DNA from 2 places in the Kribbella flavida DSM 17836 genome. Region 1 is predicted to be linked to the other one. Evidence: riboswitches for the same ligand, from Rfam matches in the RefSeq annotation. Region 1 holds a riboswitch; the other holds the start of a gene.

Region 1 (3,398 bases):
GGGCTGGCCGCGACCCGGGAGATCCAGGCGCTGCCCGAGCCGCCGAAGGTCGTCGTGCTGACCACCTTCGACCTCGACGACTACGTGTTCCGGGCGCTGCAGGCCGGGGCGAGCGGCTTCCTGCTCAAGGACACGCCACCGCGCGAGCTGGTGCAGGCGGTCCGGGTGGTCGCCGCCGGCGACGCGATGTTGTCCCCGGCGGTCACCCGGCGACTGATCGGGCACTTCGCCGCGGACCAGCGCACCGACCGGCAGCGGCTGGCGAAGCAGCGGCTGAGCCGGCTGACCGACCGCGAGGTGGAAGTGCTCGTCGCGGTCGGGCGCGGCCTGTCGAACGCCGACATCGGCCGGAGCCTGTTCATGAGCGAGGCAACGGTCAAGGCGCATGTCTCCCGAGTGCTGGTGAAGCTGGACGCCACCAACCGGGTCCAGGTCGCGATCCTGGCGCACGAGGCCGGGCTGCTCGACGGCTGACGCGCGGCCCGCCTCGACCGACGGCGCGGCCCGGACACGACGAAACCGGCCGTGCGCCGCCGGAGGGGTGGGGGCGGCGACGCACGACCGGTTACCAGGCCAGCGACCCAGGGGGGAGTGGGTCTCGCTGACGGGCTAGGAACTCACTTGCGGCCGAAGGCCACGTTCGAGCTCCAGATCTTCGCCTTGCCGATGGGGCGACCCGGCTTCGAGGAGTGCCACAGCATGTTGCCGCCGGCGTAGATGCCGACGTGGTAGACGCTGCCGCCGCCGCTCTTGAAGAACACCAGGTCACCCGGCTTGGCCGCCTTGCGGCTCAGGCGCTTGGTGGCGCTGTACTGCGCGCGCGACGTACGGGGCAGCTTCTTGCCGGCCTTCTTGTAGACGTAGCCGGTGTAGCCGGAGCAGTCGAAGCCCTTCGGCGTGGTGCCGCCGTACCGGTACGGCGTGCCCTTGAGCTTCGCGGCCTCCTTCAGCACCCGGGCGTGGAAGCTCGAGCTCTTGCTGGAGCCGCCGTGCAGCAGGCCGTGGCTGGCGGCGTAGAAGAGCGAGCGCCAGGTGTTCACGGTCATGGTGCCGGTGCGGGGCAGGCCCACCCGGCGCTGGAAGTTGGCGACCGCGGTGCGGGTCGCCGAGCCGTACCAGCCACCGGCCGGCACGTCGAGGGACTTCTGCACGTACCGGACGGCCGAGCCGGCGTCCGCGTAGCGCAGCAGCGGCTTGGTGGCGATCGGCTTGTTGCCTCGGGCCCAGGCGGCCGAGGTGGTCTTCGAAGTTCCCGCGTGCGCGGTCTCCGCCGGCGTGACGACGCTGAGCGCCGCTCCACCGGACATGGCCAGGCCGACCGAGAGGACGGCGGCCGCGGCACGGGGGGCCGGCGACTTGCTGGTCTTGCGGTGCTTGGCCAGCGTCCGTCCGGTCGGCCGGGTACTGGATTCGCTCGTGGTGACGGCGCGCAGAAGCGCTGTCCGTCGGGCAGTGACGGGCATGGTTGTCTCCCGACGCCTGCGGAGTTAGCTGTCGGGTTCGGGCTGAGAGTCATTAGCCCGGTCCGCTCCCGCGGACTTCACCCCAGGGTTCCGACCACTCACGGTCGAGACCCGAGTTCCTGGGTCCCCCACCCCTGCCATGGTGTTCGAGGGGAACATGTGTGCCTGGCAGGGCTCGGCGTTGACACACATGCAGTTCGTCGTATTTGGCGAACCGCCGCCGACTGTATAACAGAACGATCACGACGCAAACCCTCAGATCCGCAGGAACCCTCTTGAAAGGCCCTCAGTGGGTCTCTGACGGGTCAGGGACTCCTGGTGAACATCAGGTGTCCTGAGCGCTTCTGAGCGGGGCTGAGGCGGCCGCACAGCTCAGATACGTGATCTGCATCACAATGGCAAGTCGCGCTCTGTGACAACGGGCACAGTCAGTGCTCGGGCCGCCCCGGCCCGAGCAGGTCGTGAAACCTCTGCAAGCCCACGTTCCCGCCTGAAAGCACCACTCCGACCCGTTCCGGAAGCCCGGGAACCCGGCCGGACAGCAGTGCCGCCAGCGCGCTCGCGCCGCTCGGCTCCACCACGATCTTCAGTCGTTCGAAGGCGAACGCCATCGCCGCCCGGATCTCGTCGTCGGAGACCAGCGCGAAGGCCTCGACCAGCGACTGGTTCACGGCGAAGGTCAGCTCGCCCGGGGTCGCCACGGCCTGGCCGTCGGCGATCGTCCGCGGCACCTCGATCGCCACCCGGTGCCCGGCCGCCAGCGACCGGGCGTGGTCGTCGCCCGCGGCCGGCTCGACGCCGATCATCCGGATCCCAGGCACCAGGGCGGTCGCCACCGTCGCGCACCCGGCCAGCAGTCCGCCCCCGCCGACCGGGACCAGCAGCGCCCCGAGCGGGCCGACCTCCTCGATCAGCTCCAGCGCGACCGTGCCCTGTCCGGCCATCACGTCGTAGTGGTCGTACGGCGGGATCAGCGTCAGCCCGCGATCCGCCGACAGCTTCGTCGCCAGCGCGTCCCGGTCCTCGGTGTACCGGTCGTAGGTGACCACCTCGGCGCCGTACTCCCGGGTGGCGGCGACCTTGGTGGGCGGCGCGTCGGTGGGCATCAGGATCACCGTACTCGTCCCGGCCAGCGCCGCCGCCAGCGCGACGGCCTGCGCGTGGTTGCCCGACGAGAACGCCGCAACGCCCCGCGCCTTCTGCTCGTCGGTCAGCCGGCTGATCGCGTTGAACGCGCCACGGAACTTGAAGGCCCCGACCCGCTGGAAGTTCTCCGCCTTCAGGAAGACCTGGGCCCCGACCCGTTCGTCCAGCGTGCGCGACGTCAGGACCGGCGTACGGTGCGCTGCTCCTTCGATGCGTTTCGCTGCGGCCCTGACGTCCTCGATACTCAGCATGAGGCCGAACCTACCGCTCCCGCAGGGGATTCGGCTGCCTTCGAGGGCCGGCCGGAGCCCTGCTCGGCGCGCCCGTTGTGGCCGGGGGAACTCGTAGCATCGCGATGTCAAGACGGCCGGAACGGCTCCGTACTGAAGACGAGTGGCTCCCGTCCGGGGGAGCCGGGACCGGAGGAGACACCGTGAAGTACCTGGTGGTGCTGAACATCAACCCCGACGTGCTGCAGGCTCTGACCGAGGAGGAGCAGCAGGCGATCTTCAGCGGGCACGAGAAGTTTCTCGCGACCGTGCAGGAGTCCGGCGAGTTCCACAGCACCGTCGCGCTCGCCGAGCCGGCCAAGTCGTCGGTGGTCAAGGTGCGCGACGGCGTACCGGCCGTGACCGACGGGCCGTTCCTGGAGTCGAAGGAGTTCCTGGCCGGCTACTACCTGCTGGACTGCGCGAGCAAGGAGCGGGCCCAGGAGTTGGCCGCGATGATTCCGGACGCCGGGATCGAGGGCCTCGGCGTGGAGGTCCGCGAGGTCGTCTTCGAGCTCGA
Region 2 (3,398 bases), 2.2 Mb from region 1:
AGAGGTCCTCGAACCAGGGCTGCGAACCCCAGTGCGGAGTGCCCATGTAGTTCATCACGAAGACGGCGTTGGTGACGCCGTTCGCACGCAGCCGCTGGACCACGTGCCGGTACATCGCCCGGTAGTCCTTGGCCGTGTAGCCCGAGCCGGCGGCCGGCCTGACCTCTTCCTCCGGCTCGTGGTGGATGCCGAGGAAGAACTTCTCCGGGAACGTCGACTTCAGGTACCGCGCCTCGGCGTCGATCGCCTTGTCGACCTCCGGGTCACCGGCGGCGACCTGGGCCCAGGTCCGGCCCATCTCCGGCTTCCAGTTCAGCAGCAGCATGCGCTTCTTGCCGGGTTCGCGGGCCCGCTTGATCATCTCGGCCGTCGGAAACAGCTTCGGGCTCGAGTTGTAGTAGTGCGCGATGTCGACCGTACGGCCGGTGGTCGCCTCGAACGTCGACAGCGCCTGGTCCCAGCTCTCCGAACCCAGCGGGTTCGCCGCCGCACCCCACCAGGCGCCGCAGGACGGCACCAACAGCGCGGAGACCGTGCAGCCGGGGCCGCTGGTGGGCGGCGCGGTCGGCGTCGGCGTGGTCGGCGTGGGCGTCGGCTTTGTCGTCGTGGGCGTCGTCGTGGGCGTCGCCGTCGGCTTGCTGGCGGTGGGCCGTGGCGTCGTCGTGGTCGGCCGGGTGGCCGTCACCGTCGGACTGACCGTCGGCGCGGTCGTGGTCGGCGCCGAGGTGGGCGTCGACGGTACGGGCGGGGTCGAGCCACCCGGCAGGTAGCTGATCTCCAGCTTCGTCTGGGCGGTGCCGGACTCCCGGGAACCGAAGACCGTGCCACCGCGGCCGGCCGCCTGGGTCAGGGCCAGGTCCAGCGACCCGCTCCGGGTCACGCCCGCGGACACGTCGATGCGCAACTCGCGGGACCGGCCGTCGTCGGCGGCCGCAGCGATCGGGGCGCCCGGCGCGGGAGCAGTGGCGGCGGTGACCGCCTCGGTCCAGCCGCCGGGGGCGGCGGAGACCTTGATCGTGCTCGGGTTGCCGGTGGTCAGCCGGGTGAGGACCAGGGTGGCCTTGCGGTCGTAGCCGTCGGCAACAGCCGGTGCGGCGTACCGGAGGTAGCTGGTGGACTCGTTCAGCTTGACGACGAGCCGGGTGGACCAGCCGTGCCGCTGGGTCGCGGACTTGGTGGACACGTAGGCGTCCGCGGCGGCGGTGACCGTCACCGGGGCGGGTGCCGGCTCGTCGGAGTCGAGCGCCGCGACGCCGACTCCGGCGGTGGTCAGCACGAGCGCGCCGGCCGCCAGGATCGGAATCAGGGCCCTGCGGCCGGCCTTGGCGACCGGTTCGTTCAGTGCGTCGGAGGGAACGGCAGACCGGTGCCGGCCATGCCTACGGGAGGGGTTGTCCCGCATGAGGGGGGATCCTTCCTGCACGCCTGTGAGGTTAGCTGTCGGGCTCGGGTCGGAAGAAGTACCCGGCCGCCGTGCGCGGCTTCGCCCCAGGATCACCGGCGAGGGGCGCCCGGCGATCCGAGGAACCTGTGGTTCCCCCACTTCCGCCCTCTGGTGCTGGGTGGTAGGTAGGTCACCGGCCCGGAGGGCGGAACTCGGCGTTGCTGGCCGGCGACAGGTGGTCTGCTTGGCCGTCCCCAGGCCGGTCCAGGCGCGGTGAGCTTACGCAGGTTCGCGCGAGGACCTCAAGGCGGCGCACCGCGGTCTTAACATCACCGACGGTAGCCGCCTCACCCAGGGTTACATCACAGCTCGATAACGACCCGATCGGTGACCCTGTGTGGAGCTCGACCGGTTATCGGGGCCCCGAAGCAGCCATTCAGTCTGGCTCTCGTCGGACAGCAAACGCGTTCTTTACATCACACCCCAGCCCTGGCCGCTGTGCGCAAACGCTTGTTTTCACAGGGTTTCCGGCGTTCTCAGGACTTGGCCAGCCGACGACGGGCCCGGCGCAGGCCGAGCCCGTCGATGATCCGCCCGGTCCGGTCGACCGCCGCCGCCAGCCGCAGACCGTCACGATGGTTCTCCTCGGCCGACACCGTGTGGGCCTCGGGATCGGCCAGCACGGCGGCCAGCGCCGCGGCGAAGGACGCCCGGTCCTCGCACAGGGTGACCAGCCCCATCCTGCCCACCCGGCGGGAGAACTCCTGCTGGTGCTGGTCGACGTGCTCCCCCAGCGCCGGGTCCCGCGGGACCACCACCGGCTTGCGGCCCTGCTTGCGGACCTCGAGCATGGTGGCCGGGCCGCCGTGCGTGACGACGGCCGTCGAATGCCGGATCAGCCGCTGCAGTTCGTCGTACGCGACGATGCCGACGCCCTTGGCCCGGCGCGGCGGCGGCGTCGAGCCCAGTTGAACCAGGGCGGTCAGCGCCGCGTGGTCCGGATGCTCGAGGAAGTCGTCCAGCCAGCCGACCAGCCGGTCGAACCGGTGGTGGTCGGTGCCCAGGATGACCAGGATGTCCAACCGGTCCTCGCTCACAACAGCCTCCCCACGACCGCGGACCCGGAGTACAGGCGCTGCTGCTCCTCCCACTGGACCAGCATCCTGCTGGTGAACGGCCGGCAGAGCCGGGCCGTCAAGGTGGGATGGTCGATACGGTCGAACACCTCGATGTACACGGTCGGAATCCGGGCCAGCTTGCCGAGCACGAAGAAGGGCAGCGCGACCCCGGCTCCGGTGGTGACGATCACGTCCGGCCGCTCGCGCCGCAGGACCCGGACGGCGAGCAGCGAGTTGCGCAGCAGGTTCTTCAGGTTGCGGGTGGTCGGGTGGTACGCGTACACCGCCCGCTGGCCGGCCAGCAGCGACTTGCCGTCCTCGGTCGGGAAGGTCACCCAGCAGACGTCTCGCTGCGACCACCAGGGCTTCAACGTCATCAGCTGGGCCAGGTGACCGCCGCTGGAACACACCATCAGGACCCGGATCGAGGACGCCACCGCGTCGTCGGCCGGCCGGTGCTCGGTGGTCGTCATCGTGCCTCGTTGACCATGCCGGCGCCGACGGTGCGGTGGGTCGCCTCGTCGATCAGGACGAAGCCCCCGGTGTACCGGTTGCGTTTGTACTCGTCGCACAGCAGCGGCTGGGTGGTGCGCAGCCGGACCCGGCCGATGTCGTTCAGCCCCAGGTACTCCGCGCCGAGATCGCGGTGCAGCGAGTTGACGTCCAGCCGGTACTGCAGGTCCTTGACCATCGCCCGCGCCGTCCGGGTGGTGTGCTTGATTGCGAACTTCTGCCCCGGCCGCAGCGGCGCGTCGTCCATCCAGCAGACCATCGCGTCGACGTCCTGGGTGACGGCCGGGGCGTTGTTGACCCGGCAGATCATGTCGCCGCGGGAGATGTCGAGCTCGTCGGTCAGCCGGATCGTCACCGACATCGACGGGAACGCCTCCGCCACC

What was found. Region 1 has a riboswitch for cyclic di-AMP ahead of KFLA_RS36395 (C40 family peptidase). Riboswitches for the same ligand answer to the same signal wherever they lie in the genome.
Region 2: another riboswitch for cyclic di-AMP. It lies ahead of KFLA_RS37935 (CBM96 family carbohydrate-binding protein); the one in region 1 lies ahead of KFLA_RS36395 (C40 family peptidase).

The regions. Positions count from the first base shown of each region.
Region 1 covers NC_013729.1:662,031-665,428, forward strand. Annotated here, with positions in the region: gene KFLA_RS03135 (response regulator) at 1-474, shown strand, start outside; gene KFLA_RS36395 (C40 family peptidase) at 618-1,463, opposite strand; cyclic di-AMP (ydaO/yuaA leader) riboswitch at 1,463-1,650, opposite strand; gene KFLA_RS03145 (pyridoxal-phosphate dependent enzyme) at 1,892-2,860, opposite strand; gene KFLA_RS03150 (YciI family protein) at 3,043-3,398, shown strand, end outside.
Region 2 covers NC_013729.1:2,867,656-2,871,053, reverse strand. Annotated here, with positions in the region: gene KFLA_RS37935 (CBM96 family carbohydrate-binding protein) at 1-1,402, opposite strand, end outside; cyclic di-AMP (ydaO/yuaA leader) riboswitch at 1,409-1,575, opposite strand; gene KFLA_RS13470 (glycosyltransferase) at 1,921-2,481, opposite strand; gene pssD (PssD/Cps14F family polysaccharide biosynthesis glycosyltransferase) at 2,478-2,975, opposite strand; gene cysN (sulfate adenylyltransferase subunit CysN) at 2,972-3,398, opposite strand, start outside.